DNA from 3 places in the Arthrobacter sp. 24S4-2 genome. Region 2 is predicted to be linked to each of the others. Evidence: riboswitches for the same ligand, from Rfam matches in the RefSeq annotation. Region 2 holds a riboswitch; each other region holds the start of a gene.

Region 1 (10,234 bases), 470 kb from region 2:
TGAAACGGATAAAGACCCGGTTGAACCGCCAGTCGAGGTCGGGGTGGTGGTTCTGCTCTTCAGCCAATCGTCCGACGGCGGCAATCAGCTCAAGCGCCCCGGCCGCCGTCGGCGTCTTATAGACGGTCACGAGCCCTCCCAGCCGGTACAGCCAGTCGGGGAGGTCCGCCAGCGCGGCGTCGATCTGCGGTCGGGTGAGAGTGTCTTCCTTGCCGGTCACGGTGGCTCCTTGGTGGTCCGGAATGAGCCCGCTCCCTAGTGCCGGCGGATGCCGCCGGGCCTACAGGAACTCAGCCCGGCCCTCCATGGCCGACGACGCCAGGGCGTGCTCGCGGCGCGGGATCCGGCCGGCCGCTTTCGCCAGCCTACCCGCGATAACGGCGTGTTTGAAGGCCTCCCCCATCAGGGCCGGATTCTGTGCCCTGGTGACCGCGGTGGCCAGCAGGACGGCGTCGCAGCCAAGTTCCATGGCAAGCGCCGCGTCGGACGCAGTGCCGATACCGGCGTCCAGCACCACGGGAACGGAGGCCCGGGAAACGATCAGTTCGATGTTGTGCGGGTTCAGGATGCCCAGGCCGGTGCCGATCGGCGAACCGAGCGGCATCACCGCGGTGGCTCCGAGGTTCTCCAGCCGCAGCGCCAGCACGGGGTCGTCGTTGGTGTAGGCGAACACCTTGAACCCGCGGTTCACGAGTTGCTCGGTGGCGTCAACCAGTTCCACGGCATCCGGCAGGAGGGTGTGCTCATCGGCAATCACCTCGAGCTTTACCCAGTCCGTTTCCAGGGCCTCGCGCGCCAGTTCAGCGGTCATGATGGCGTCCTTGGCGGTGAAGCACCCCGCGGTGTTGGGCAGGACCCGGATGTTGTGGTCCACCAGGAGCTGGAACAGCGAACCTGTTTCAGCCGGCGAGTAACGGCGCATGGCCACGGTGGTCAGCTCCGTGCCCGACGCGATCAGTGCCGCGCCGAGGCCGTCCAGGCTGGGCGCGCCGCCGGTGCCCATGATCAGCCTCGATCCCAACGGGACACCGTCCACGATGAAGGGATCTGCTACCGCGTGCTGCGCTGCCCCGGTGACGCCGGCAACCGTTGTTCCTGCCATGAAGCTCAACCTCCCTGTACTGCTGTTACGAGTTCGACGTCGTCGCCCTCGGTGAGCGCGGTGACGTACCACTGGCTCCGGGGCACCACCTCCGAGTTCCGGGCCACCGCCACTCCGAGCTTCCGGCCGTCGGCGGCCTGCCCGTTGGGGGCGAGGTTCCTACCGGTGACCTGGCTGATGAGGGTGGTGACCGAAGCGCCGTCGTCGACAGCGTGGACCGCGCCATTCAGTTTGATGTTCATGCTGTTTCCTTGTTCGGGTCAATTGTGACAAAGTCTGCCGTCGTCGCCGGACGGCGGGAAAACCGGTCCGGCCGGAACGGCGCCCAACGCGGGTCGGCGTTGCCGTCCATGAGCTGCCGGCAGATGGACGCCGCCGCGGGTGTGAGCAGGACGCCGTGCCGGAAGAAACCGGTCGCGATGATCAGCCCTGCGATGTCCCGGCCGGTATCGGCAGCGGCAACCCGTCCCAGAAGCGGCGCGTTGTCCGGGGTTCCCGGACGGGCCCTCGCCGTGGCTTCCAGCAGTTCCAGTTCGGCGACGGCGGGCACCAGCACCTGGGCGTCGCGGAGCAGTTGGTAGACGCCGCCGGCTGAAACGCCGGAGTGCGCCGGAGCCGCGTTTCCGGCTCCGCGGTCCGCGGTGCCAGTGCCAGAAAGGGAGTCCTCCCGCTGGGTGGCGCCGATCACCACCGTTCCGTCCTGCCGCGGAACGATGTACACCGGGACCCCGTGGACCATGCCACGGACTGTGGACGTGAGCAGCGGTTGCAGGTACCCGGGAACCCGGAGGCGCAGGATGTCGCCGTACACGGGGCGGAGCGGCAGCTTCAGCCTCGCGGGCAACCCGTCGAGGGCGGCGGAACCCAGTCCGTTGGCAACGATGGTCTCCCCGGCGCGGACGGCATTTCCCCCCGACAGGCGGACGCCGCTGACCCGTCCTTCCTCCCAGAGCAGCCCGGCGGCCGGCTCACGGACGGCGGAGCCAGGAAGGGACTCAGCAATGCGGACCAGGAGCTTGCGGGGATCCACCTGATGATCCGCCGGGATGTTGAACGCGCAGGAGATGCCCGGGCTCAGCAGCGGCTCCCGGGTCCTTGCCTCCCTGACCGTCAGCGGTTCCACCGTCAGGCCACTGGCCTGCTGGACGCCTCGCAGGTCGGCGAGCGCCCGGCGGTCGGCGGCGTCGGCGCCCACGGCGAGGGTCGACGTCGTGAGGTATCCGGTACCGGTGCCCCCGGCAGCAGGCCCGCGTGAATCAAGTCCCGCCGCGAACGCGGGCCACAGGCCCGAAGAGTGGAGCATGAGTTCCAGGAGTTCTTCCTCCTGGTAGTGGAGTTCGCTGACGGGCGCCAGCATGCCGGCCGCGGCCCAGCTCGCACCTGTTCCGGGAGCGTCGTCGATAAGGGCCACGGACCGTCCCGACTGCAGCGCTTCCCATGCGATGCCGTGGCCGATGACCCCTCCGCCTATCACGGCGACGTCCACCCGGATATCCCGGCCGCGCACAGAAGGGCCGTCAGGTGCTGATTGGGGGTACATTCGATTCCTTCCCTACGCCGGTACTAACCGGATCAGGTCAAGCGGTCGGCTCTGACGCCCTCTCAGCCCTGCAGCTTTGTGACAGCTCCAGCGGGCTCCCGCGGTACCTGCCCAGTTTAGAGGAACTAGGCTGGTGCCATGACCCAGCAAGCCGTCCACACCAACGCCCGCCTGTACCTGTGCACCGATGCCCGTGCGGACAGGGGCGATTTCGAAGACTTTGTTAATGCCGCATATTCCGGCGGCGTTGACATCATCCAGCTCCGCGACAAGACCATTGAAGCCGCCGAGGAGCTCGAACTGCTGGAGGTGCTGAAGGCGGCCGCCAGCCGCCATGGCAGGCCGTGGGCGGTCAACGACCGGGCGGACATTGCGTCCCTGTCCGAGGCGCCGGTCTTCCACATCGGCCAGAAGGACCTTCCGCTCGCCTCGGCCCGGACAATCCTCGGCGATGACGCCGTGATCGGGCTGTCAACCCACAGCCCGGAGCAGATCGACGCTGCGGTCGCCGCTTCGCCGGGGCCCGGCGGGCTGGACTACTTCTGCGTCGGGCCGGTGTGGGCAACCCCCACCAAGCCCGGCCGTGCCGCCGTGGGCCTCGACCTGGTCCGCTACGCGGCCAGGGCCACCGGCAAAACACCCGCCAAAACAGCTGCCAGCGCGGCTGAGGGCACGGTTGACAGTCCGCTCCTCCCCTGGTTCGCCATCGGAGGAATCGACCTGGGCAACGTTGAGCAGGTGGTTGCGGCCGGAGCCCGGCGCATTGTGGTGGTCCGCGCCATCACCGACGCCGACGACCCCGCCGGGGCGGCGCGGTCGCTATTGGAGGCACTCGACGCCGCCTAGCTGCGAAGCTAGCCGGTCAGGCGCTAGCCGGTCAGGCGCTAGCCGGTCAGGCCGAGCTGAGTCATACGCTTGGAGTGGTTTCCGGCCAGGCCGGTGATGAGGCCGCCCACGAGTTCCTTCGCGGCGGCGTCGTCCTCGCCGGCGATCAGGCCGCCCAGGAAGGCGTGCTCGTAGCTGACGCGCTGCGCCTGCGTCAGGGCCTCGCCCAGGAGCCGCCTGCCCCACAGGGCAAGGCGGGACGCAAGCCGGGGATCATCGGCCAAAGCGCTTTTCAGCCGTTCGCGAAGCACTTCCGTCGTCTCCTCGGAATCCTGGATCTGCTCGATGAGTTCCCGCGTGCCTGCATCCGCATACCTCGAGATGGCGCGGTAGAAGTCCGCGGAAACCGTGTCGATTACGTAGGCCTTCATCAGCGATTCGTACCAGTCGGCCGGGCGCGTCCGCTCGTGGAAATAGTCAACAGCCGCCTGGAACGGCAGCATGGCGTCCTCGGCGTCGATGTCCATCGCTTGCAGCCGGGCATTCACCAGCTCGTAGTGCCGGAACTCCACCACGGCAATCCTGCCCAGCACGGCGCGGTCGTGGAGAGTCGGAGAGTACCGCGCATCCGCCGAGAACCGCTCAAACGCCGACAGTTCCCCGTAGGCCATCATTCCAAACAGGTCTGACACGAAACGGTTGTAGCGAGCGGTGTCTGCCGGGGATGAGCTCATCATTCAAGACTAATGGCGCAAATCGAGCTAACCTGACTTCGTGTCACATCATCACCTGACTCCGAGTGTCCACGAACAGACCAACCGTCTGAGCGAGGCGCTGAACGCGCTGCGAACGGAGCTTGAGCTTCCCGGGCCTTTTCCCGAGGACGCACTGAAGGATGCCCTGGCAGCTGTCGCGGACCATAAGATGCCGGAATCCGACCTCACCGCCGTGGAATTCGTGACCATAGATCCGCCATCCTCCACTGACCTGGACCAGGCTCTTTTCATTGAACGGACGGGCGGGGGCTACAAGGTCCTCTATGCCATCGCCGACGTGCCCTCCTTCGTGGCGCCGGGCGGGGCGCTCGACGCCGAAACCCGCCGCCGCGGGCAGACCTTCTACGCCCCCGACGGGCGGATTCCGCTCCACCCGGAAGCCATCAGCGAACACGCCGGCAGCCTGCTTGCCGGCCAGTTGTGCGCCGCCTTTGTCTGGGAGTTCGAGCTGGATGCGGCCGCGCACGTGCAGTCCGTGCTGGTGCGCCGGGCCAAGATCCGGAGCCGGGCGAAGCTCAGCTACAGGAACGTACAGGAGGACCTCGATTCCGGCCGCGCCGCTCCGGTCCTGCAGCTCCTGAAGGAAGTGGGGCTGAAGCGCGTGGAACTGGAGAGGCTGCGCGGCGGCGCAAGCCTGAACATGCCGGACCAGGAAATCCAGCAGCTGCCCGACGGCGGCTACCACATCGTCGCGGCGCCTCCACTGCCCGTGGAGGACTGGAACGCCCAGATCTCCCTGATGACAGGCATGGCCGCAGCGGACCTGATGCTTGCAGGCAAGGTGGGCATCCTGCGCACAATGCCGGCACCGGACGAACGCTCCCTGCTGCATTTCAAGCGGCAGACGCACGCACTGGGAAAGCCGTGGGACGGCGAGGCCAGCTACGGCGAGTATCTCCGGTCCCTTGATCCCACCGACCCGCGGCAGCTGGCCATCCTGCACTCTGCCGGCATGCTGTTCCGGGGCGCCGGCTACACACCTTTTGACGGCATTGTTCCGGAAGACGCCATCCAGTCGGCCATCGGTGCGGCCTACGCGCACACCACGGCCCCGCTGCGGCGGCTGATCGACCGCTTCGTCCTGGTGATCTGCGAAGCCCTGAGCAACGGCACCGCTGTTCCCGGTTGGGCACGCGAGGCACTCCCCTCCCTGCCTGAAATCATGGCCGGGTCGGACCAGCTCGCGGCCCGGATGGAGCGCCTGGCCCTTGACACCGTGGGGGCCGCGCTGCTGATCAACCACATCGGGCAGGAGTTCGACGCGGTGGTCATCTCGGGCTCGAAACCGGGCAAGCCGAACGGGAACGGCGGCAACGGGAACGGCAACGGACCGTCCGGCATCATACAGATCGCGGACCCGGCGGTGACGGCCAGGTGCCCCGGCGAGCTTGAATCCGGCACCACCGTCCGGGTCCGGTTGCTTTCCTCGGACATCGCCACGCGTGAGATCAAGCTGGAGCTGGTGGGCTGACTTACGCGGCGTGCCGGGGGCGCCAGTCGGGGATGGTTGCACTCAACAGCTAGACTGAATGAGTAGTAATGGATGCCCGGTCGTTGATTTCCTTGATTTTCGAATTCAACAAGCCCGCCCCTACGCGATCTTGAGATACACCCGCTGGTCACCAGTGCCAGCATTTAGATAGCCCGCGATCGGCTTCCACTGGATTTGCTTGCGCGCCCGAGCGTGCTCCGGAACGGCCTTTTCGGCCGGCCCCGTTGAGCAGGCAGCGCCAATGCCCAAATGAAGAAGGAAACTCCCCTGTGAGCGAACTGCACACGCACCAACTTCTGATCGACGACTCCGGAATAGAGTCGATCGAGCCGGAAGAAACCATCATCTCGGACGAAAAACCGCACGAGATCGAGGAGAAGTCCTTCGCCGACTTCAACGTCCGCGCCGACATCGTGGAGTCCCTGGCCGATGCCGGGATCACCCACCCCTTCCCCATCCAGGCCATGACCCTGCCGGTGGCCCTTGCCGGCCACGACATCATCGGCCAGGCCAAGACCGGCACCGGCAAGACCCTGGGTTTCGGCATTCCCGCCCTGCAGCGGGTCGTGGGCCGGGACGACCCCGGCTTCGACAAGCTGGCAGTCCCCGGCGCGCCGCAGGCACTCGTGATTGTGCCCACCCGCGAACTGGCCGTCCAGGTTGCCAAGGACCTGGAAAACGCCGCCAAAAAGCGCAACGCCCGCATCGCCACGATTTACGGCGGCCGCGCCTATGAGCCCCAGGTCGACGCCCTGCAGAAAGGCGTCGAAATCGTGGTGGGCACGCCCGGCCGCCTGATCGACCTGTACAAGCAGAAGCACCTGAGCCTGAAGAACGTCAAGATCGTCATCCTCGACGAGGCCGACGAAATGCTGGACCTCGGCTTCCTGCCCGACGTCGAGACGCTCATTGCCGGCACTCCGGCGGTACGCCAGACCCTGCTGTTCTCGGCAACCATGCCGGGCCCGGTCATCGCCATGGCCCGCCGCTACATGACCCAGCCCACGCACATCCGCGCCGCCGACCCGGACGACGAGGGCCTCACAAAGCGGGACATCCGCCAGCTCATCTACCGTGCGCACAGCATGGACAAGATCGAGGTCGTCGCGCGCATCCTGCAGGCCCGCGGCCGCGGACGCACCATCATCTTCACCAAGACCAAGCGCACCGCCGCCAAGGTGGCCGAGGAACTCGTGGACCGCGGCTTCGCAGCGGCGGCCATCCACGGTGACCTCGGCCAGGGTGCCCGCGAGCAGGCCCTCCGTGCCTTCCGCAACAACAAGGTGGATGTCCTCGTGGCCACGGACGTCGCCGCCCGCGGCATCGACGTCGACGACGTCACGCACGTGATCAACTACCAGTGCGTCGAAGACGAGAAGATCTACCTGCACCGCGTAGGCCGCACCGGCCGCGCCGGCAACAAGGGCACCGCCGTCACCTTCGTTGACTGGGACGACATGCCGCGCTGGGGCCTGATCAACAAGGCCCTGGGCCTGAGCGTGCCCGAGCCGGTGGAAACGTACTCTTCCTCGCCGCACCTGTTCGAAGAGCTGGACATCCCCGAAGGCACCAAGGGCCGCCTGCCCCGCGACAAGCGCGTGTTGGCCGGTGTCGATGCCGAGGTCCTCGAGGATCTGGGCGAGACCGGCAAGAAAAATGCCCGTTCCGGCGGCCGCGACGGTGCCCGTGACAGCGCCCGCGGCGGAAGCACCGGTGGCGGACGGGACGGCGGCCGCTCAGGCGCACGCGATTCCCGCCGCAGCGAGACCGGTGGCAGCCGGGAGAGCGGCAGCCGTGACAGCGCCCGCTCAGGTGAGCGCCGCCGTCGTACTCCAGACAGCAGCGCCGCAGCCGCTCCGGCAGCCGAGGCAGCACCAGCGGCTGCTGCGGCTTCCGCGCCCGCCGAGGTGGACAGGGCCACCCGCGCCCGCCGCCGCACGCGCACCCGCCGCCGCAACGGCGAAGTGGTTGGCGGCGGTAACGCAGCGCAGGACGGCGCACAACGCGGCAACACCGAGGCCTAAACCCCTCAATGACTGACACCGTCTGGGCGCCGGACGGCAGCAACCTGGTGGTACACGCGGACAACGCGGAATACCTCCCCACGCTGCCGGACGGCGCCTTCACACTCATTTACGTCGACCCGCCCTTCAACACGGGCCGCTCCCAGCGCCGCCAGCAGACCACCATGGTGCGCAACGCGGACGGCGACGGCGATCGCGTGGGATTCAAGGGACGCTCGTATGACACCATCAAGGGCGCCCTGCACAGCTACGACGACGCCTTTAGCGACTACTGGTCGTTCCTGGAACCCAGGCTTGTGGAGGCCTGGCGGCTGCTGTCTGACGACGGCACCCTGTACCTCCACCTGGACTACCGGGAGGTCCACTACGCCAAGGTGATGCTCGATGCCATTTTTGGCCGCGAGTGCTTCCTGAACGAGATCATCTGGGCCTACGACTACGGCGCCCGGGCAAAATTCCGCTGGCCCACGAAACACGACAACATTCTGGTGTACGTCAAGAACCCGGCAAAGTACCACTTCGACAGCGCCGAGGTGGACCGCGAACCGTACATGGCGCCCGGCCTGGTGACACCCGAAAAACGGGAGCTGGGCAAGCTGCCCACGGATGTCTGGTGGCACACCATCGTCTCCCCCACCGGCAAGGAGAAGACCGGCTACCCGACGCAGAAGCCCGAAGGTCTGATCCGCCGCGTTGTGGCCGCCTCAAGCCGTCCCGGCGACTGGTGCCTGGACTTCTTCGCCGGCTCCGGGACCCTCGGCGCCGTGGCCGCCAAGCTCAACAGGAAATTCGTCTGCGTGGACCAGAACCAGCCGGCCATCGATGTCATGGCTGACCGCCTCGGCGCCCACGCGACGTTCACCTCGTTCCCGCCCAACTGACTCGCATTCAACGTCGTCATTCGCGGTTTTCAGAGCGTTAACTGCCAGCTACTTGGGGGCACGCCCAGTTCACGGCCGCACGACGGCGGTCCCGGTGGCGAGCTCCTCGATCCTCGCCAGGACCTCTGGCGACGTCAGGTTCTCGCCCAGCAGGTTCGGTTTTCCCGTGCCGTGATAGTCGGAGGAACCCGTCACCAGCAGGCCGTGCTCTTCGGCGAGCGCCCGGAGGTACGCCCGTCCGTCTTCAGGGTTGTCGCGGTGTTCGATCTCCAGGCCCGCGAGTCCGGCGTCGATCATTTCCAGGTAAGTGCGCCTGCCCACCACCCGGCCGCGGGCGGACGCCACCGGATGGGCGAACACCGGAACGCCGCCGGCTGCCCGGACCAGTGCCACGGCAGTGGCCGGATGCGGCGCGTAGTGCTGAACGAAGTACCGGGAATGCGACGTCAGGATCGAGGCGAAGGCCTCCGTCCTGTCCGCGACCACGCCGGCCGCCACCAGCGCGTCGGCGATGTGCGGCCGGCCCAGCGTTGCACCGGGCGCCACGTGGTGGATAACGTCGTCCCACGTCAGCGGGTAATCCTCGGCAAGGAGGGTGACCATGCGTTCGGCCCGGGTGAGGCGGGCGTCCTTGGCCTTGGTGATTTCCTCGAGCAGGCCCGGATGCGAGGGATCATGCAGGTAGCTGAGGAGATGCACGCTGATGCCCTCATCGGTACGGCAGGAAATCTCCATCCCGGGCACCAGTGCGACCCCTTCCTCGCGGGCCGCCAGGGATGCTTCCGCCCAGCCGTCGGTGGAGTCATGGTCGGTCAGGGCCACCACGTCCAGGCCCGCCGCCGCAGCGGCCGCCATCACCACCGCAGGCGGCTCCGTGCCGTCGGAAACATTCGAGTGGGCATGCAGATCAATCCTCACCTGCCCAGCCTAGTAGATGGGCGCCGCAGTCATTCCCCGGGCATACCGATTACGCCGAGCTGCTGCATGAGGGCCAGATCGTCCCTGTTGGACCAGTGCTCGACAATCCGCCCCTGCTCGATCCGGTGCACGGCCACGGCGGTCTCCCGCAACTTCGCACCTGTGGCGGGGAGGGGACCCGGGAGCTCGGCCTCGTGGGTTCCGTACGCCGTCAGCCGGGTTACCACCTTGTCGCCCTCGGCGATCTGGTCCTCGATCTCGTGCCGCCCGGGAGTCGCCTTCCAGAAAATACGGAAGGCCGCCTTAAGGCCCTCCCGTCCGCCCGGCATTCCTGGAAACGGAGGGTTGTGGTCAAGATAATCCTCCGCAACCAACTCATCCATCGCGTCGATGTTTCCGGCGTCGATTTCTTCGTAGAACCGTCTGATAAGAGCCTTGTTGTCGTCCGTTTCCATGGCCGTCTTTCCGGTTGTTCGCGGACGCCCGCCCATTTGCGGACAATTCCCCGTGGGTGCACATCGTAGACCCAAACGCGGCCACGCGGGAGACCACCCATTCAGGCCCGTACCCATGGGCTGGAGTGACCGTTTCCCACCGTTGGCCTAAGCCGCTCCGCTGGTGAGACTATGGGACGGTGAACGATGCAGAAAACACCCACAACGGTGAAACGACAGCA
Region 2 (10,234 bases):
TCCGCTGCACGGAGCGCACCAGGCGGAGAATGCCGCCGTCGCCATTGCCGCCCTCGAGGCGTTCTTCGGCGCGGAGAAGGCGCTCGACGCCGAAGTCCTGCAGGAGGCGTTTGCTTCGGTCACGTCGCCGGGCCGCCTGGAGGTCCTCCGCACTGCGCCGACGATCATCGTGGATGCCGCCCACAACCCGGAGGGCATTCGCGTTTCGGCCGAGGCAATCCACGAAGCCTTCAGCTTCACCAAACTTGTGGTGGTTGTAGGGGTCCTGAAGGAGAAGGACGCCGAGGAGATCCTCCGTCAGCTCAAGGAGTCCTTGGGCGGTCTCGCCGCGGAATACTGCTTCACCCAGTCCAACTCGCCCCGGGCAGTACCGGCCGAGGACCTCGCGGAACTCGCCCTGGAACTGGGCTTCGGCGAAGAAAACATCCACGTTGCCGAAAAGCTGGACGACGCCCTGGAGTGGGCCGTCGAGCACGCCGAAGCCAATGAGGATCTTGCCGGCGGTGTCCTGGTGACAGGCTCCATCACGCTGGTGGCGGAAGCCCGGATCCTGCTCGGAAAGGCGGATGCCTGACAATGGCCCGACTCACAAAAGCGCAGCGGGAGTGGCGTCCGGGGATGCCCAAGAAGCGGCGCTCCACTAAGGTCATGTTCGCCTCCACGGTCCTGGTGCTTGAAGGTTTCGTGGCCTTCTTCGCCACCCTGGCGGTTTTCGGACTCCGCCGCGACGAGTTCCCTCCGGCAGTGATTCTCTCGGTGGGCATCGTCCTGGGCCTGGTGCTCGTCTTGACCTGTGCCGTGCTGTCCAAGCCCTGGGGTGTGGCACTGGGCTGGATCCTGCAGCTGGTCCTGATTTTCACCGGGTTCATTGAGCCCATGATGTTCGTGGTGGGGATTCTCTTCGCGGTTGCCTGGTGGTACGGCATCCGTACCGGTATCCGGATTGACCGCGAGGCCGCCCAGCGCGACCGCGAACAAGCCGAGTGGGAGGCCGCCAACCCCGACGGCGGGGAGCCTGAACCACGCCCCCAAACCCCGTAGACTTACCCGGAAACCCACCCCAAAACATTGGAGCAGCTGTGAGCATTGAGCGCACCCTCGTCCTGATCAAGCCCGACGGCGTGACCCGCAACCTGACCGGTGCCATCCTTGGCCGGGTCGAAGCCAAGGGCTACACCCTGGCCGAGCTCAAGAAGGTGGACGCCAGCCGCGAACTGCTGGAGCAGCACTACGAGGAGCACGTGGGCAAGCCGTTCTACGAGCCGCTCGTGGAGTTCATGCTGAGCGGACCCGTTGTCGCCGCGATCTTCGAGGGCCACCGCGTCATCGAAGGTTTCCGTTCGCTCGCTGGCACCACGGACCCGACAACGGCGGCACCCGGCACCATCCGCGGTGACTTCGGCCGCGACTGGGGCCTGAAAGTCCAGCAGAACCTGGTGCACGGGTCGGACTCTGTTGAGTCGGCCGAGCGCGAGATCAAGATCTGGTTCCAGGACTAGCAGCCACCAGCGCGAACTGGCAGCAGATGACCTCAAAACGTGATTTTGAGGGCGTTAGCTGCCAGTTCGCGCTCTTTCTTTGGCTTAGTAACCTGACGTTCCGGCGAACACCTGGATGAAGGCGAAGAAGATCGTGGCGACGACGGCCACGTACAGCAGCGCCGTGACGATCCAGCCGGAGTCGCCCAGGATCTTCGCGGGGCCGGCGGGAACTTTGACCACTCCGTGAGTGACGTTCCGGACCGTGACCCACACAAAGAGGGGGATCATGGCGGCCCAGACAACCATGCAGAACGGGCAGAGGATGTGGATGGCGTACAGGGCCTGCGACCACAGCCACACCACGAAGGCGAAGCCCAGCGTCACCCCGGCCTGAAGGCCCAGCCAGTACCAGCGGCCAAACTTCGCCCCGGACAGAATGCCCATTCCGGTGGTGATGACGACGGCGAACGCCACGATGCCGATAAACATGTTGGGGAAACCAAAGACCGAACTCTGCCAGGTCTGCATGACCGCGCCGCAGGAAACCCACGGATTGATGTCGCAGGCCGTTACATGGTTCGGATCCTTAAGGACGGCGAGTTTTTCCAGGACGAGTGCGCCCGAAGCGAGCCAGCCGATGATGCCCGTGATAACCAGCAGCCAGCCGAAGGGTTTGTCCCTGGTCATGGGCGGCAGGCCTCCCTGGGCCGCTGCACGCTCGCGGAGGTCACCGTCCACCGTATTGTCCTGCGTGGAATTAGAGATGCTGGGCATGGGATGTCGCGTCCTTTTTCTCGAGGGCTCCTCGCCCTGATTGTAACGCCGGAGGCTGGACGGGCCGCACAGACTGCCGCCAGCCGCACCCTGACCTTGCGCTTGCGGGCCCTGCGTCCACCGCGTTTGACTGTGCGTATGAGAGAATGAAGCTGGCTGGAATACGATCCACATTCGGATTCCGGTCCGGTGGCTTGTTTGTAAGACCGCCAATGATGAGCAGGGCATGCTCCGGATCCATGATCGGTCCCGGCTTTCCCGCAATGCCATTGGACGGCACCTGGTTGTGGCTTTGAGGAACAACGGGTTTCAGAACAACACCACCGGCCCTCCAGGGCTGCCGCACCCCACTGCCGGTGCGAACCTGAGGGTATTCAATTGACTTCTGTCAATGCCTGCGGGTTTTGACAATATTTGCCCCAATGGGTGCCGGATGTGGCGGTGCGTCAGGGGCAGGAGTGTCGCCACATATGGATAATGACCAGGTTCTAGCCGTTAACGAAGAATCAGCAGCCACCGAAGAGGCGGCCGCCACCGCCGCGCCGAAGAGGGCCACCCGGACCAGGCGCAAGGCCGCACCCAAGGCCGAGTCTGTTGAAACGGGTGACGCAGCGGCGGTGCCGGCGGAGGCACCGGCGGCAGATGCGGCCCCTGAGGAAAAGCCCCCGGCGCGCCGCAGCCGGTCCCGGAAGAATGTTGAGTCCGCCGAGCCCTTGCTAGTATTCGCCGAAGACGCCGCCGCTCCGGCTGCTGGCGCCCCCGCCGATGCGGCTCCCGATGCGGTGCACGCAGATGAGGCTCCGGTTGCGGCCGCAGTTGTTGAAAAGCCGATCCGACGCCGTGCGTCGCGCGCCAAGGCCCCCGCAAAAGCGGCCGACGCCGAGCCCGCGCCGTCCCCGGAGCCTGCTCCGATCGCCGAGCCTGCCCCTCTGCGGACGCTACCGCCGCCGCTGAATCTGCTGTGACCGACGAAGAAGCAGCTGCCGAAGCGCAGGAACCCGCTGCTGAAGCTGCGAGCCCGGTGGGTGCGCTCTTCCTTGAGCCCGGCGCTGTCACTTCCATGATTTTCCAGGCGCCCGACCTGAGCGCCGTGGTCCGCCCTGCGGCCACCCCCGCCGCCGCCGAGGAAACTGAAGAGGAAGAATCGGACGACGACGGCGATGTTGACGCCGGCGGCCGCCGGCGCCGGCGCAGCCGCGGACGCCGTGGGCGCAGCCGCGTGACCGACCGGGAAGCCGCCGGCGAGACCGAATCCGACGAAGGCACCGCCGGTGACGAGGACGCGGACGAGGAAACCGTCCGGACCGCGGACGACGGCGTGACGTCGCGCCGCCGTCGTCGTCGCCGCCGTGGCGACCAGGACCTGGAACTGACCGGCGGGGAAGGCGACGACCCGCCCAACACGGTGACCCGCGTCCGTGCGCCGCGCGCCATCAGCGAGGCGCCGGTCAACAACCGTGTCACGTCCGTCAAGGGCTCCACCCGGCTGGAGGCCAAGAAGCAGCGCCGCCGCGAATCCCGCGACACCGGCCGCCGCCGCACCGTCATCACCGAGGCCGAATTCCTGGCCCGCCGCGAATCCGTGGACCGCCAGATGATCGTGCGCCAGCGCGATGACAGAATCCAGATCGGCGTCCTCGAAGACGGCGTCCTGGCCGAGCACTTTGTGTCGAAGACGCAGCAGGATTCCCTGATCGGCAACGTCTACCTGGGCAAGGTCCAGAACGTGCTGCCGTCCATGGAAGCCGCCTTCGTGGACATCGGACGCGGCCGGAACGCCGTGCTGTACGCCGGTGAAGTCAACTGGGACGTGGTCAACCTCGAGGGCAAGCAGCGCCGGATCGAGAACGCGCTGAAGTCCGGCGACTCCGTGCTGGTCCAGGTCACCAAGGATCCGGTGGGCCACAAGGGCGCCCGCCTGACCAGCCAGATTTCGCTCCCCGGCCGCTATCTCGTGTACGTGCCCGGCGGCTCCATGACCGGCATCTCCCGCAAGCTGCCCGACGTCGAACGCAACCGCCTCAAGCGGATCCTCAAGGACCGCCTGCCGGAAGACGCCGGCGTGATCGTCCGCACCGCGGCCGAAGGCGCGTCCGAGGAAGAGCTGACGCACGACATCAACCGCCTGCGCGCCCAGTGGGAGGGCATCGAAGGCCAGGCCACCTCCACCAAGATCCTGGCTCCGGAACTCCTCTACGGCGAACCCGACCTCACTATCAAGGTGGTCCGCGACGTCTTCAACGAGGACTTCTCCAAGCTGATCGTCTCCGGCGAGGAGGCCTGGGACACCATCGAGGCCTATGTCACCTACGTGGCCCCGGACCTGGTGGGCCGGCTCGAAAAGTGGACCAAGGACACAGACATCTTCTCGGCCTGGCGCATCGACGAGCAGATCCACAAGGCACTGGACCGCAAGGTCTTCCTGCCTTCCGGCGGCTCCCTCGTGATTGACCGCACCGAGGCCATGACCGTGGTGGACGTTAACACCGGTAAGTTCACCGGCAGCGGCGGAAACCTCGAGGAAACCGTCACGAAGAACAACCTGGAAGCGGCTGAGGAAGTCGTCCGGCAGCTGCGCCTGCGTGACATCGGCGGCATCATTGTCATCGACTTCATCGACATGGTCCTGGAGTCGAACCGCGACCTGGTCCTGCGCCGCATGGTGGAGTGCCTGGGCCGCGACCGCACCAAGCACCAGGTGGCTGAAGTGACCTCGCTGGGACTTGTGCAGATGACCCGCAAGCGGATGGGCACCGGGCTCCTGGAGGTCTTCGGCGAGCAGTGCGAGGCGTGCGCCGGCCGTGGCATCGTCACCCACGACGAGCCCGTGGAGCACCGCCGCGCCAACGTAGTGGCCGCCGAGCATCACGTACCGCGGACGGAGAACCAGCCGGCGCCGCGGACGGAGCGCAAGAGCCGCCGCCGCGGCAAGGGCGGCCAGCCGGTCGCCGAAGCTGCTGCCATGCCGCCGGCACCGGTGCACCACGAGCCCACCGATGCAGAGCGCCACGCCAAGGCTGAAGCAACGCGCGCGGCGCTGGCCAACATCGCCGCCGCAGCGCACGCTGCCCACCTGCACGACGCCGAAGCCGGCCACGCCGCTCCCGCCGCAACGGCCGCGCACGCCGCAGCCGGCCAGGCGCTGGCTGCCCAGGCATCGCCTGCGCCGTCCGCTCCGGCCCAGGCCGCGGCCCACGCCGCTCCCGACCAGGCGCGGCCGGCCAAGGTGTCGGAAACCGAGGCCGCTGCGGCCGGGAGGCCCACCGCCGTCCTCACCTTCGGCGGCGAGAAGGTTGCGCTGCCGTTCGTAGAGCACGCAGGGGAAGCACCGGCCAGCGGTGTCGCCCTGACCCTGGACCGCCTTGCCGAGGCGTTTGCGCACCTTGGCGAGCCGACTGTGGCCGAAGAGCGTCCAACCGCTCCCGCCGAGCAGCCGGCGGCCCCGGCTCAGGCCCAGGTCTCGGCTACACGGGCCCCGGCGCAGTCTGCTGAAGCGGACTACACGGACCACACGGCCGTGCAGGGACGGGCCCGTCGTCCGCGCCGGAACCGGAGCGCCAGCCGTGCCCAGGGCGCAGCCAACGAGACCTCAGTGGAACACCACGAGACTGCTCCGGTAGCCGCTTCGGGGCACAGCCACGAAGCCAAGGCTCCCGAGCCGGCAAAGAAGGAGGCGCCCGCCAAGGCGCCGGCCAATGAGCCGATCATCCTGGGTGTCGGAGTGCCGGCTTCCGAGCTCTGATCAGACAGCTGGCTGACACCGCGGGTGCGTTCCGGGGCAGGCGTAGTCATACGCCGCTTTCGGGCCGTGCCCGCGGTTTCGTTTAAGGAAAACGGCTAGGCTGGGGGACTGACACGGGGTGCCGCGCAAAGGGCCGGCTGAGATCCACACCCGTTGAACCTGTCCGGTTAGCACCGGCGAAGGGATGTCTCCTTTGTCTGCATCATTCCTCCCCATTCCGGCCGCCGAAGCTGCCTTTGAAGGCGCCTTTGAAGCCGCTACGGGCCCCGTTCTGCGCCCTGTTCCGAGAGTGCTTGCCATCGCCGGGTCCGATCCGTCCGGAGGGGCGGGCATCCAGGCCGACCTCAAGAGCATTGCCGCCAACGGCGGATACGGGATGGCTGCCATCACCGCCCTGACGGCGCAGAACACCCACGGCGTCCGGGCCGTCCACGTTCCCCCGGCGGACTTCCTGACGGCCCAGCTTGAGGCCATCAGCGATGACATCAGCATCGACGCCGTCAAGATCGGAATGCTGGGCGACTCATCGGTGATTGCCGCGGTCCGCAGCTGGCTGGCGAAGGCGCGTCCCGCCGTCGTGGTCCTTGATCCGGTGATGGTCGCCACCAGCGGCGACAGGCTGCTGCAGGAGGCAGCCGAGGCGGAACTGCGCGAGCTCCTGCCCCTGGCGGACCTCGTCACGCCCAACCTGGCAGAACTGGCCATGCTGCTCAACGAGCCCCTCGCCGGGGACTGGGAGGCGGCACTTGCCCAGGGCAAGCGGCTCGCCGCGCAGGCCGGCACCACGGTTCTGGTCAAGGGCGGCCATCTCGACGGCGGGGAGTGCCCGGACGCGCTCGTCAACACCGGGGGGCTGTTGGCCCAGGACGTTGTGGTGGTCCCCGGGGAACGGGTCAGGACCGCGAACAGCCACGGCACCGGATGTTCACTGTCATCGGCCATGGCCACGGCGCAGGCCAGGCTGGGGGACTGGGAGGCCTCCCTGCGTGAGGTCAAGCCGTGGCTGCAGGGGGCACTGCGGGAGTCAGGCGTGCTCGCGGTCGGAACAGGCAACGGTCCGGTCCACCACTTCCACCACCTGACGCCCGGTGACCATGACGTGCCGGGGGAAGGCGAGTTCGCCGCCGCACTCCGGCAGGATGCCGGGCCGGACCTGGACGAAATCTACGGGCTCGACTTCATCCGCGCCCTGGCCGACGGCTCCCTCAGCGAGCAGCACTTCGCGTACTACCTTGCCCAGGACGCCCTCTACCTGAACGGCTATTCCCGCGTGCTGTCCCGTGCTTCCGCGCTTGCCCCCACCGAGGCCGAACAGCTGTTCTGGGCCCGGTCGGCCCAGCAGTGCCTGGAAGTTGAGTCGGAACTCCACCGGAACTGGCTCAGCACCCGCAGCGTCGGTGCCAGGCTGGGCCCGGTGACCAAGTCCTATGTGGACCACCTGCTCGCGTCGTCCGCATCCGGCAGCTACGGGGTGCTGGTCGCTGCGGTGCTGCCGTGCTTCTGGCTGTACGCCGAAGTGGGCGCCGCGCTGCACGGGCAGTTCCTGGCGGCGGGATCCCCGTCCGGCCATCCCTACGCAGACTGGCTGCGCACCTACGCTGACGAGGACTTCGCTGCCGCTACCCGGCAGGCAGTGAGGATCACCGACGACGCCGCGCGGGCCGCGTCCGCAGCTGAACGGCAGGGCATGATCCTGGCTTTCAAACAGTCGTGCCGCTACGAAGTGGATTTCTTCGACGCGCCGCGTTTGCACGCTGGCACGGAAAGCGCCCGGGAGCCGCTACGATAGTGGGGCGCGGTTCCGGAAGTCGTTGCGGCTGCACTCTGTATACACCGAGTGGCGCCCATCACGTACTACCACCGGAGCCAGCCTCATTTGCGGCCGAAGGCAAAATTAGCGTATTCTAGATCTTCGGTGCTTACGCCAACACTTGGGTTATGACCTCGGAACAGACTGTTTGGAATTCAAACGGAAATGTTCCTGGGATAATCCATGGGTTCCCCCGGGGAATCCACCGGCGTTGAGGCACAGCGTGAGCCAGGCCAAACAATTGGACCCAGGTTCCGCACGCAAATCTAGTAATAAACGTCGAGAGAAGTGAGTTCCCCAGTGGTGTACGCGATTGTCCGCGCAGGCGGCCGCCAAGAGAAGGTTTCCGTTGGAGACTTCGTTACCCTGAACCGCGTCCCCGGTGGAGCCGGCAGCACCATTGAGTTGCCCGCACTGCTCCTGGTAGACGGTGACAAAGTCACGTCTGCTGCTGCGGACCTGGCCAAGGTAACGGTTACGGCTGAGATCCTTCAGGACCTTCGTGGTCCGAAGATCGTCATCCAGAAGTTCAAGAACAAGACCGGGTACAAGAAGCGCCAGGGTCACCGTCAGGAACTGACCAAGGTCAAGATCACCGGTATCAAGTAACCTTCCGTTACTTTTCAGGTTTTCAGCAGATTCCCCAGAATTTTTAAGGCAGGCATTTCAAATGGCACATAAAAAAGGCGCGAGCTCCACTCGCAACGGTCGTGACTCCAACGCCCAGTACCTCGGCGTCAAGCGCTTCGGCGGCCAGGTAGTTTCCGCAGGCGAGATCATCGTCCGCCAGCGCGGCACCCACTTCCACCCGGGTGCAGGCGTAGGCCGCGGCGGCGACGACACCCTGTTCGCCCTGACCCCCGGCGCTGTCGAATTCGGCACCCGCCGCGGACGTCGAGTCGTGAACATCGTGGCTGCTGCAGCTGCAGAGTAACAACAGGATCTGAACCGGTGGAGCGGGCCATGATGGCCCGCTCCACTGTTCTTTTAACCGCATTACAATCAATTTGGGCGTCCAAGACGTTCAGGTTAAGCACAGAGGAGATTCACGTGGCGAGCTTTGTAGACCGGGTAGTACTGCACGTATCCGGCGGTACCGGCGGCCACGGTTGTGTCTCCGTCCACCGCGAAAAGTTTAAGCCCCTGGGCGGTCCCGACGGCGGCAACGGCGGCGATGGCGGCGACGTCATCCTGCGCGTTGACCCCCAGACCACCACGCTGCTGGACTACCACCACGCACCGCACCGCCACGCCACCAACGGCGGCTCCGGCATGGGCGACTGGCGCGGAGGGAAGAACGGCGAAACGCTGATCCTTCCCGTTCCCGAAGGCACCGTGGTGAAGACCAAGGACGGCCAGGTCCTGGCCGACCTCGTCGGCGAAGGCACCGAGTTTGTCGCGGCCGCCGGCGGTCCGGGCGGACTGGGCAATGCCGCGCTCTCCTCGCAGAAGCGACGGGCCCCGGGTTTCGCCCTGCTCGGTATCGAAGGCGAATCCAGCGACATCGTCCTGGAACTGAAGTCCATTGCGGACATCGCCCTGGTGGGTTTCCCGTCCGCCGGCAAGTCCAGCCTCATCGCAGCCATGTCCGCTGCCCGGCCCAAAATCGCCGATTACCCCTTCACCACCCTGATCCCCAACCTGGGCGTGGTGCAGGCCGGCGACGTCCGCTTCACCATTGCCGACGTCCCCGGACTCATTGAAGGGGCCAGCGAAGGCAAGGGCCTGGGCCACCACTTCCTGCGGCACGTCGAACGCTGCGCAGCTTTGGTCCACGTTTTGGACTGCGGCACGTTGGAATCAGAGCGGGATCCGCTCTCCGACCTCGCAATCATCGAAGCCGAACTCGAAAAATACGCGGTCGACATGAGCTACGCCGGCTCCGACGGCGAGGTTGTCCCGCTCAACCACCGGCCCCGGCTGGTCGCCCTGAACAAAGTCGACCTGCCTGACGGCAAGGACATGGCCGAATTCGTCCGGCCCGAGCTGGAATCCCGCGGCTACCGTGTGTTTGAGATTTCCGCGACAAGCCACGAAGGGCTCCGCCAGTTGGGCTTCGCCATGGCCGAGATCGTCAAGGCCGCCCGGGACACGGTGGCCGCCACGCCGCCAAAGGTGCACGCACCCGTGCTGCGACCGCGCGCTGTCAACGAATCAGGCTTCAAGATCCGCCGCGAAGAGAAAAACCTCGAGCCGCTGTTCCGCGTACTGGGTGACAAGCCCGTGCGCTGGGTCAAGCAGACCGACTTCACCAACGAGGAAGCCATTGGTTACCTCGCAGACCGGCTGGCCAAACTGGGCGTGGAGAACGAGCTGTTCAAGCAGGGCGCAAAGCCCGGCGACACCGTGGTGATCGGTGAAGACGACGGTGTCGTCTTCGACTGGGAGCCCACCATGATGGCGGGCGCCGAGCTGCTTGCTTCGCCG
Region 3 (10,234 bases), 120 kb from region 2:
CTGAAGCCAGGCCCGGGTCCCTGCCGTGCGCAACGCCGCGATGATGCCCATCGCGTCGATCTCGCTGGCCGAGGCGTGCCCAACCGCCGATGCGACACTCCAGCTGCGCACCAGGGGCTCCAGCCGCTCACGGTCGGACTCCTTGAGGAGTTTGCTGTCCCGGACGTCGTCCAGGAGTACAGGCCGGTTGAGGTCGACGACGGCGATGCCGACAGTCACCGGGCCCGCGAGGGCACCGCGACCGACTTCGTCGATGCCGGCCAGCAGCCTGGCGCCGGAACCCAGGAAGCGGTGCTCATAGTCGAGGGTTGGTGCGATTGACATTATTTTCCAGTCGGTGGGGGAACGTCCCGGAACACGTCCGGATAGTTGCCCAGCCCGGTGATCCTGTTGATGGGCCAGGCAATGACGGCTGCCTTGCCCTCGATGTCGGGCATGTCGATGAAGCCGCCGTTGATTTCCTGGTGGGCGCGGGAGTCTGCGGAGTGGTTCCGGTTGTCTCCCATGACCCAGATCTTGCCGGCCGGCACGACGACGTCGAAGTTGCGGATGTCCGGCACCTCGGCGGGGTTGATGTATTTCTCGTCCACAGCGTCGCCGTTGATGGTGAGTTTGCCGCCGACGTCGCAGCACACCACGTGGTCACCGGGGAGGCCGATCACGCGCTTGACCAGGTGCTGCTCCGAGTTGTCCGGCAGCAGTCCAACGAAAGTGAGCCCGTCCTGGACCCAGGTGAAGGGGCCGTCAGCTTTCTCCGGCGTGGGCACCAGCCATCCCTTCGTGTCCTTGAAGACCACAACGTCCCCGCGCTCGAGGGCAAAGGGTTCGGGCACGAGCAGGTTGACGAAGATCCGGTCGTTCACGTCAAGCGTGTTGACCATGGATTCCGAGGGGATGTAGAAGGCCCGGAACAGGAATGTCTTAATGAGGAAGGACAGCACGACGGCGATGACCACAACCGTTGCCACTTCCTTGAGCCAGAGGTAGAGCGGGCTGCGGGCCTTGCCTTCCTTGGCCGACTTTGAATGCGAGCCTTTTGAACCCGAAGTCCTGGAATCCGCCCGGGTTGCATGCGCCTGCGGTTCAGCCGGCGCCGGGCCAGCGGCCGCGGTGCGGTCCCCGTTAGTGGTGGTTCCGGTGTGGTCGCCGTTGAGCGGATCAGGAGTCCGGGGTTCGGTCTCGGGCATCTACTGTCCGTCCTTCGTTGTTGTGCTGATTTCTGCGGGCCGGGGCACGGCCGCAAATCTGTCGAGTGGCCAGATGATCTGGACCGGACGGCCGATCACCCGGTCCAGCGGGACCATGCCTCCGCCCGGTGCGCCCAAGAGGCTCCTGGAGTCGGCGGACATGGACCTGTGGTCTCCAAGCAACCATAACCGTCCGGACGGTACGATCACGCTGAACTTCTGCTTGCTCGCCGCGTCGCCGCCATAAAGGTATGGTTCCTCAAGCGCCTGACCGTTCACTGTGAGCCGCTGCTGGTCATCGCAGCAGACCACGTGGTCGCCGGGCATCCCGATGACCCGCTTTATGTAGGTTGTATCACTGCCCGTGATGCCGAGCCAGTGTCCCACCGCGCCGACGGCATCCTGAAGGGCCCCATTGCCGCTATTTAGCGGGGCGAAAGTTCCGCGGCCATCGAAGACCACCACGTCGCCGCGCCTGATCGGCCCGGCTTGGAAATCAGCGCGGGAAACGAGGATCCGGTCACCCGAACCGAACAGCGGCTCCATGGATGCCGACGGTATGTAGTAGACGTCCAGCCACACGGAACGGACGATGCCGCTGATCAGGATTGCCATCGCCAGGGCCAGGAACGCAAAACGCCAGCCCAGTTTCCTGGGCTGGCGTTCTGACTGGTCCATGATCCGTATCCTGTGGCGCTGTTGCGGAAGGCTCCGGCGCGGGCCGGATCCGGGTTCTGGACCCGCCGTGGAAGTCCGGAGACTTACTTGGCGGTGCTGAAGTCGCGCTTTTCCTTGATCTTCGCAGCCTTACCACGCAGTGCACGCATGTAGTAGAGCTTGGCGCGGCGGACGTCACCCTTGGTGACGACCTCGATCTTGTCGATGATCGGGGAGTGCACCGGGAAGGTACGCTCCACGCCGACACCGAAGGAAACCTTGCGGACGGTGAAGGTTTCGCGGATGCCGTCACCCTGGCGGCCCAGGACGAAGCCCTGGAATACCTGGACACGGGAGTTCTTGCCTTCGATGATGTTCACGTGAACCTTGAGGGTGTCACCCGCACGGAACTGGGGAACATCGGTGCGCAGCGAGGCTGCATCTACGGAATCGAGGATATGCATTGATCCACTCCTGGTGAACGCCACAGGTCATCCACTTTGGGTCACGGCGGCCAAGCCCGGAACGTGCCCGGAAATCACCGCCGAAAGTTTTCTGATCCGGCTCCATCACTGATTGACGGGCCGGGGTGCCGGGCTGTTGGCGACGCTCCCCCTGTGGCAGGTGCGTACCCAGCAGGCACAAGGACTAATTTTGCCACATCCGGGAGATTCCGGCTAATCCGCAACCTTCCCCCAATCCGCACACGGCACGGCCGGCCTCAGCCTTCCGCAGGGGCGCCGTCCCCGCGCGCGTCCGGGCGGCGCCGCAGGCGGCCGTCAACGACGTCGTAACCCAGGTCCCCGAGCGCCGTGCGGTCCGCGCGCGGCAGCTTGCCGGCGTCGAATACCTCGAGCAGGTCCGGCCGCCGTTCGGCGGTGCGGCGGTACTGTTCGTGACGCCTCCACTGCGCAATTTTGCCGTGGTTGCCGCTCAGCAGCACGGGAGGGACTTCGCGGTCCCGCCAAGTGGACGGCTTGGTGTACACCGGGTATTCCAGCAGGCCGTCAGAGTGCGATTCCTCAACGAGGGACTCAGGGTTGCCCACAACGCCCGGAAGGAGCCGTACGATGGCTTCGGTCATGGCCAGGACCGCCACTTCGCCGCCGTTGAGGACGTAGTCCCCCAGGCTCATGGGCCGGACCGTGAAGTGCTCGACCGCCCACTCAATGACGCGCTCGTCGATGCCCTCGTACCGGCCGCAGGCGAAGACGAGCTGCTCTTCCTCCGCGAGCTCGTGGGCCAGCGCCTGGGTGAACCGCTCCCCTGCCGGGGACGGGACGATCAGCACCGGCTTCCGGACGGGGGCAGCACCGCCGGCCGCTGCAACCGAAGCCAGCGCCTGGGCCCAGGGTTCAGCCTTCATCACCATGCCGGCGCCGCCGCCATACGGCGTGTCGTCCACGGTCCGGTGCTTGTCCGTTGTGAACGCCCGGAGGTCGTGGACATTCAGGTCCAGGAGGCCGTCCTGGCGGGCCTTACCGATCAGGGAAAGTTCCAGGGGCGCAAGGTACTCCGGGAAGATGCTGACGACGTCGATCCTCATTTACGCGTTGTCTCCGGCCCTGGCGTCGCCGGACCCAGCCGCGCCGTCCGCGGCGTCCGCGGCTTCCGGCGACCCGCCGGCGTCGTCCGCGTTGATGTCAAACAGCCCGGGCGGCGGCGTGACCAGGATGTACTTTTCGCCGATGTTGACCTCGGGCACGATCTCCTCAACAAAGGGGATCAGGATCTCTTTGCCGTCGGGGGCCTCCACCACGATGAGGTCCTGTACCGGAAGGGTGTGCAGGCCCGAGACCTTGCCGACAACGGCGTCGGCAACGCGCACCTCGAGGCCGACGAGCTCGTGCTCGTACCAGCCCTCGTCGTCATCCTCGTCGAGCTCTTCAGTTTCGATGAACAGCCTGGCCCCGCGCAGGCCTTCGGCCTGGTTCCGGGTCTCGATCCCCTCAAAACCCAGCAGCAGGATGTCCTTGTTCCAGCGGGCGCTGTCCACGGTAAGGGTCCCCACCGACGCGGGCTCAACACGGAACTCCGTGCCCGGGATGAAGCGGTCCTCCGGCGCGTCGGTCAGGACCTGGACGGTCACTTCGCCGCGGATGCCGTGCGGTTTGCCGATTCGTGCCACCTGAAGCTGCATCTGTTCCTCTGTTTCGGGATTCGTTCTGTGCTGGTCTGCTGCGCGGGTGCTGCTGCCGCGCCCGCCTTGGTGCTGAAAACAGTCCGGCCCCTCCACCGTAATCTGGTGAAGGGGCCGGACTTGAGACAAATATTGCGGAGGCGTTTACCGGCGGCGGTCGGTGTCGACGACGTCGACCCGGACCTGTTCGCCACCGGCCAGCGCCGCCACGACAGTGCGCAATGCGCGTGCCGTGCGGCCCTGGCGTCCGATCACCCGTCCAAGGTCGTCCTGGTGAACGCGCACTTCGAGGGTGTCCCCGCGGCGGTTGTTCTTGGCGCTGACCTTGACGTCCTCAGGACTGTCAACGATCCCCCGGACAAGGTGTTCGAGCGCTTCTGCCAGCAATTTACTCAGCCTCGGCGGTCTCTGCTTCAGCGTCGGCGGGGGCCTCGGCTGCGTCGTCCTTCTTGGCCTTCTTGGTGATGGCTTCCGGGATGATCACGGAACCCTTTTCCGGGGTGACAAAGGCGTCCTTCGGAGCTTTTGTCTTCAGGGTGCCTTCCTGGCCCGGGAGGCCCTTGAACTTCTGCCAGTCACCGGTGATCTTGAGGATCGCGGCAACCTGCTCGGACGGCTGTGCGCCGACGCCGAGCCAGTACTGGGCACGGTCCGTGTCGACCTCGATGTACGAGGGCTCTTCGGTGGGGTGGTACTTGCCGATCTCTTCGATGGCACGGCCATCACGCTTGGAGCGTGCGTCCATGACGACGATGCGGTAGTACGGTGCGCGCATTTTACCAAAGCGCTTAAGGCGAATCTTTACGGCCACTTTTGTGGTCACTCCTGTTTCTGAAACGGGGTCGAACCCGCCGTTCTGCACCCGTGGGGCGGGCCATACTGGGGGGTTCTTAAGGACAGGATCCAGACGCGGAGAGAGGGGCCACGCAGATCAAGTACCTGTTCATTGTGCCAGATCGGCGCCGGGATTTCGACTTGACACACCCCGGCCGGGTCAAGACGACCAGACGTAGAGCCCCGTACGGGTGTTGGGATCCACGCTGCTCGCCAGCCGAGCAAGCCGCTGAACATAGCCGAGGGCCTGCACGGACCCGAAAGGCATGTCTTCCTCGGCCGCCCATCGCGAAGCCACATCCTCCAGGACATTGCCTTCACCCTCGGTTTCGTAGCTGAGCAGTTCGGCCAGCGCACGCACCATGGCCGCCGGCACGCCCAGCAGGGAATCGCTGGCAACGTCCACCATGGCAAGTTCATAGTCCGCGCCTGAGGCGTGCACGGCCGCTCCGGCCAGATCGCCCAGCTGCTCAATTTCAAAATCAGTGATGTCCGGAATCCGGAGCGCCTCAGGGGCTGCGGGTCCCCCGCCGTCGAGTGCCCCCGCGCGCTTGAGTGCTTCATCGTGGGTGGAAACAAAGATTTCGGTGAATCCCATGGAAATCATCCTCATTCCGTCGGCGGTGTGGTGGTCCTGACGGGCAGCCACGCGACTCCCGGGGCCTTCCGGATTCAGCCTAACCCAGAAGGACGCGCTGGTCAGCGCACCGCAACGCGGATCCGGTTGCGCCACGGATCATCGAAACGCAGCTCGGCTCCGGTGTGGTGCGACCGGATGCCGGCAACCTTAAGGCGGTCGGCGAGAGCCCCGATATCGTCCCCCTCCGGCACCTCGATCAGGACTTCTCCCAGGCCAAGGGTGTCCTTCCGGGGCCCGGCACCCCTGCTGTTCCAGACATTCATGGCCATGTGGTGGTGGTACCCGCCGACCGAGACGAACAGTGCCTGCCCATGCCAACCGGCGGTCTTCTCGAATCCAAGGGTGCCGACGTAGAAGTCCTGGGCCGACTGGACGTCGCCCACCTGAAGGTGGACGTGCCCGACGCCGGCCCGGGACTCGCGCTGGCCGCTCACCGCTTCCTCGGTCAGGTATTCCTGCAGGAACCGCTGCGGGGGCAGGGCAAGGCTATCCATGACCACCCTGTCGCCCTCCCAGGACCAGTCTTCGCGGGGGCGGTCCCAGTAGAGCTCGATGCCGTTGCCCTCGGGGTCATTGAAGTAGAAGGCCTCGCTGACGAGATGGTCTGCACTTCCCGTGAAGGACCGGGGTTCATACCGGGCTGCGGAGGCCACTGTGGCAGCAAGCGAAGCCCTGTCAGCGAAGAGCAGGGCGGTGTGGAAGAGACCGGCTTCACCCCTCCCCGGCAGGTTCAGGCCAGGTGCCGGCGCCAGGTGGACCAGCGGCTTCCGGCGCCGGCCAAGGTACACGCCGCCGTCCTGCTCAGCCACGGCCTCAAGCCCCAGCGCCCGCTGGTAATAGTCCGTCATCAGCTTCATGTCCCCCACCTTGAGCATCACAGTGCCCATGGTGAGGTCGGCGGGCAGCAGGTCCTTGCTGCTGGATTCTGCGGTCATGGCAACTCCCGAATTCCGGAACTCCGTCACCGGTTTTCGGCGACGATATACATAAAGCTAAATTACTTGAAGCTTCAATTTATTCCTAACGGACTTGCCGGCCCCTCAGCACGATGTGTCTGAGCCCTCGCAGGGTTGCCGGATCCGTCCTGGGGTCCTGCTCACACAGCACGACGTCGGCGCTGGCACCTTCTGCAATGCCGTCCGCCCCCAGCCAGTCCCGCGCCGCCCATGTCGCCGCGTCCAGCGCCGCGGTTGCCGGCAGGCCCGCTGCGTTGAGCGCATGGACCTCGTCAACGATGCGGCCGTGGCTGATAACGCTGCCCGCATCGGTCCCGGCGAAGATCTGCACCCCCGCCTCGAACGCTTCCAGGATCCGCTCATTCCGCCGCTCCCACAGCGCCCGCATGTGCGCTGCGTACCGCGGGAACTTCCCCTGCGCCCGGTCTGCGATCTCCGGGAACGTCGCGATGTTGATCAGCGTGGGAACGATGGGGACCCGCTGTTCCACAAAGCGGGGCAGGTGCCGCGGCAGTAGGCCCGTTCCGTGCTCGATGCAGTCGATGCCGGCGTCCAGCATGTCATCCAACGTGTCCTCGGCGAAGCAGTGAGCGGTGACCCTGGCGCCTTCGTCGTGGGCGGCGCGTATGGCGTCCCGCACCACGGCGGCCGGAAACGACGGGGCGAGGTCACCGGAGTCGCGGTCGATCCAGTCCCCCACCAGTTTGACCCAGCCGTCACCGGCGAGCGCCTGCTTGCGCACAGCTTCCACCAGTCCGTCCGGATCGACTTCAACTGCCAGGCCCCGCAGGTATCGGCGCGACCTGGCGATGTGCCGGCCGGCCCGGATAATCCGCGGGGCGTCCGGGCTGCGCTGCAGCCAGCGGGTGTCGCTGGCCGCGCCGGCGTCCCTGACCAGGAGGGTGCCGGCGTCGCGGTCCGTCATTGCCTGGGCGTGGGCCGTGTGGTCGTCCACTGCACCTCCGGGGCCCAGGCCAATGTGGCAATGCGCGTCCACCAGGCCCGGAAGCACCCACCCGTCCAGCACCGCGTCCGGCGGTGCCGGCGGCCGGTTGAACGTCAGTCGTCCGTCGACGGACCAGAGCCCGTGCCGTTCCCGGTCGGGACCGATGAGCACGGTCCCGGTGAATTCGATGATGCCAGCCATGCCTCAAGCCTAATCCGGCCGGCCCCGCAACCGGCCGGCCGATGCCTGCCGCTGTCACACCCGGCACAGCAGGGCATAGCCCCGCGGCCGTGTGGTAGCTTCGTTTACGACCACACGGGTGCCCTTGCAGGGGCTGAGATCGGGCTGATGCAGCCTGCGACCGTTGAACCTGTCCGGGTAATGCCGGCGAAGGAAGTGAGTATTCCGTGAATACGCAAGAAACACAGCTGTTCCCTGCCCAAAATGAGACTGCCGCCGGAAGTTCGGGCACGATTGAAACGCAGTCCCTGAAGTCCCACTCGTTGGCGTTCATCGCGGACGAGGACACCGGGATCCGGGTGCCGGTCACCGAGATTGCCTTGGAGAACTCCCCGGACGGCTCAGCCAACGGCCCATTCCAGGTCTACCGGACCGCCGGGCCCGGCAGCGACCCCGTGGTGGGGCTGGAGCCGTTCCGGATGCGGTGGATCGAATCGAGGGGTGACACCGAGCCCTACAGCGGCCGGGAACGGAACCTGCTCGACGACGGCAAGTCGGCCGTGCGCCGCGGTGCCGCCTCCGCGGAGTGGAAGGGTGCGCAGCCGGTGCCCCGCCGCGCCGTCGACGGGAAGACTGTCACCCAGATGCACTACGCCCGCCAGGGTGTGGTGACGCCCGAGATGCAGTTCGTAGCCCTCCGCGAAAACTGCGACGTGGAACTGGTCCGCAGCGAAGTGGCTGCCGGCAGGGCAATCATCCCCAACAACATCAACCACCCGGAATCCGAACCGATGATCATCGGCAAGGCCTTCCTCGTGAAGATCAATGCCAACATCGGCAACTCGGCCGTTACGAGCTCCATCGCAGAAGAGGTCGACAAGCTGCAGTGGGCCACGCAGTGGGGCGCCGACACGGTGATGGACCTGTCCACCGGCGACGACATCCACACCACCCGGGAATGGCTCATCCGCAACTCCCCGGTCCCGATCGGCACGGTACCGATCTACCAGGCCCTGGAGAAAGTCAACGGCGAGGCCAACGCCCTCACCTGGGAGATCTTCCGCGACACCGTGATCGAGCAGTGCGAACAGGGCGTGGACTACATGACCATCCACGCCGGGGTGCTGCTCCGATATGTTCCGCTCACAGTCAAGCGGGTCACCGGGATCGTGTCCCGGGGCGGCGCCATCATGGCCGGCTGGTGTCTCGCGCATCACCAGGAAAACTTCCTGTACACGCACTTCGACGAGCTGTGTGAAATATTCGCCAAGTACGACGTCGCGTTCTCCCTAGGGGACGGACTGCGCCCCGGGGCCACGGCCGATGCCAACGACGCCGCCCAGTTCGCCGAGCTGGACACCCTGGCCGAACTGACCCAGCGCGCCTGGGAGTTCGACGTCCAGGTGATGGTCGAAGGTCCGGGCCACGTACCGTTCCACCTGGTACGCGAAAACGTGGAACGCCAGCAGGAACTCTGCAAGGGAGCCCCCTTCTACACGCTCGGCCCGCTGGTCACGGACGTCGCACCGGGATACGACCACATCACGTCCGCCATCGGCGCTACGGAAATCGCCCGCTACGGCACAGCCATGCTCTGCTACGTGACACCCAAGGAACACCTCGGGCTGCCGAACAAGGACGACGTGAAGACCGGTGTGATCACCTACAAGATCGCCGCCCACGCGGCCGACCTCGCCAAGGGCACCCCGGCGCGCATGAGCGCGACGACGCCCTGTCCAAAGCCCGGTTCGAATTCCGCTGGCGCGACCAGTTTGCACTGTCACTGGACCCGGTCACGGCGGAGGCCTTCCATGACGAGACCCTCCCCGCCGAGCCGGCGAAGACGGCCCACTTCTGTTCGATGTGCGGTCCGAAGTTCTGCTCCATGCGCATCAGCCAGGACATCCGGGACGAATACGGCTCCGCTGAAGCCCAGGCCGCACTCGCGAAAATGGCTGACGGCATGCGGGAGAAGAGCAACGAATTCCTCGCCGCGGGCGGCAAGGTGTACCTGCCGGAGCTGCAGCTTCCGAACGCGAAACAGACCGCCTCGAAATAGCCTGAGGAGATGGGATCCGCTACGACGCGTGTGAGTGCTGACGCCGGCTGACGTCAGCGATGAACGACCGGATAAACCGGTCGCCCTCCACCGAGTCCTGGGGCCGGTGTCCGCCCGCGGCAACGCGGTGCAGGGCACCGGTCTCCCGGAGGTAGCCGGCGATTTCCTCGTACAGCGGTTCCCACCCGCCGGTGAGCACCAGCGTGGGAACTCCCGGAACTATCTGCAGCGGCGCTTCCCATGGGGGTGCCTGCAGCCGGAGCCGGCGCGCGGCGCTTCGGGCCTCCGGCGTGGCCGGCTCCTGGCTGTGAACCGAAAAGGCCCGCCGGACAAACTCGCGCTGGAAATCGTCGTCACCGAGCTGGTGCCGGACCTCGAAAAGGGGCTGCATCAGGGCGCGGTGCGCAGCGGTGGCCGGCAGTTCGGCGGTCAGGGACAGGCAGGCGGGCTCCACCAGCGCCAGGGAATGCACGAGGTCGGGGCGTTCCACGGCCGCCATCATAGCGGCGATGGCCCCTTGGGAGTGCGCGACGACGTGCCCGCCGGCCGCTCCCCTGCCTTCGTCCGCCAGGGCCCCCAACACAATGTCGGCGTCGGCCTGAAAGTCCGATTCAAGGGGCTCGGCCGAAGCATCG

Evidence for each region. Region 2 has a riboswitch for thiamine pyrophosphate ahead of thiD (bifunctional hydroxymethylpyrimidine kinase/phosphomethylpyrimidine kinase). Riboswitches for the same ligand answer to the same signal wherever they lie in the genome.
Region 1: another riboswitch for thiamine pyrophosphate. It lies ahead of thiO (glycine oxidase ThiO); the one in region 2 lies ahead of thiD (bifunctional hydroxymethylpyrimidine kinase/phosphomethylpyrimidine kinase).
Region 3: another riboswitch for thiamine pyrophosphate. It lies ahead of thiC (phosphomethylpyrimidine synthase ThiC); the one in region 2 lies ahead of thiD (bifunctional hydroxymethylpyrimidine kinase/phosphomethylpyrimidine kinase).

Annotation. Positions count from the first base shown of each region.
Region 1 covers NZ_CP040018.1:3,858,581-3,868,814, forward strand. The annotation lists gene FCN77_RS17865 (4a-hydroxytetrahydrobiopterin dehydratase) at 1-220, opposite strand, end outside; gene FCN77_RS17870 (thiazole synthase) at 281-1,102, opposite strand; gene thiS (sulfur carrier protein ThiS) at 1,108-1,344, opposite strand; gene thiO (glycine oxidase ThiO) at 1,341-2,642, opposite strand; TPP riboswitch at 2,634-2,754, opposite strand; gene thiE (thiamine phosphate synthase) at 2,781-3,488, shown strand; gene FCN77_RS17890 (ferritin-like fold-containing protein) at 3,527-4,201, opposite strand; gene FCN77_RS17895 (RNB domain-containing ribonuclease) at 4,242-5,714, shown strand; gene FCN77_RS17900 (DEAD/DEAH box helicase) at 6,005-7,759, shown strand; gene FCN77_RS17905 (site-specific DNA-methyltransferase) at 7,768-8,640, shown strand; gene FCN77_RS17910 (PHP domain-containing protein) at 8,710-9,558, opposite strand; gene FCN77_RS17915 (ester cyclase) at 9,588-10,013, opposite strand; gene FCN77_RS17920 (aminopeptidase P family protein) at 10,193-10,234, shown strand, end outside.
Region 2 covers NZ_CP040018.1:3,390,470-3,400,703, reverse strand. The annotation lists gene FCN77_RS15790 (folylpolyglutamate synthase/dihydrofolate synthase family protein) at 1-574, shown strand, start outside; gene FCN77_RS15785 (DUF4233 domain-containing protein) at 577-1,041, shown strand; gene ndk (nucleoside-diphosphate kinase) at 1,080-1,499, shown strand; gene FCN77_RS15775 (vitamin K epoxide reductase family protein) at 1,584-2,255, opposite strand; partial or broken gene FCN77_RS15770 (Rne/Rng family ribonuclease) at 2,726-5,997, shown strand; TPP riboswitch at 6,102-6,199, shown strand; gene thiD (bifunctional hydroxymethylpyrimidine kinase/phosphomethylpyrimidine kinase) at 6,182-7,786, shown strand; gene rplU (50S ribosomal protein L21) at 8,108-8,416, shown strand; gene rpmA (50S ribosomal protein L27) at 8,478-8,741, shown strand; gene obgE (GTPase ObgE) at 8,858-10,234, shown strand, end outside.
Region 3 covers NZ_CP040018.1:3,505,557-3,515,790, forward strand. The annotation lists gene FCN77_RS16315 (ribonuclease HII) at 1-324, opposite strand, end outside; gene lepB (signal peptidase I) at 324-1,187, opposite strand; gene lepB (signal peptidase I) at 1,188-1,865, opposite strand; gene rplS (50S ribosomal protein L19) at 1,949-2,308, opposite strand; gene trmD (tRNA (guanosine(37)-N1)-methyltransferase TrmD) at 2,566-3,390, opposite strand; gene rimM (ribosome maturation factor RimM) at 3,391-3,984, opposite strand; gene FCN77_RS16345 (RNA-binding protein) at 4,129-4,371, opposite strand; gene rpsP (30S ribosomal protein S16) at 4,373-4,795, opposite strand; gene FCN77_RS16355 (hypothetical protein) at 4,979-5,416, opposite strand; gene FCN77_RS16360 (VOC family protein) at 5,518-6,393, opposite strand; gene FCN77_RS16365 (amidohydrolase family protein) at 6,479-7,561, opposite strand; TPP riboswitch at 7,666-7,773, shown strand; partial or broken gene thiC (phosphomethylpyrimidine synthase ThiC) at 7,789-9,599, shown strand; gene FCN77_RS16375 (alpha/beta fold hydrolase) at 9,619-10,234, opposite strand, start outside.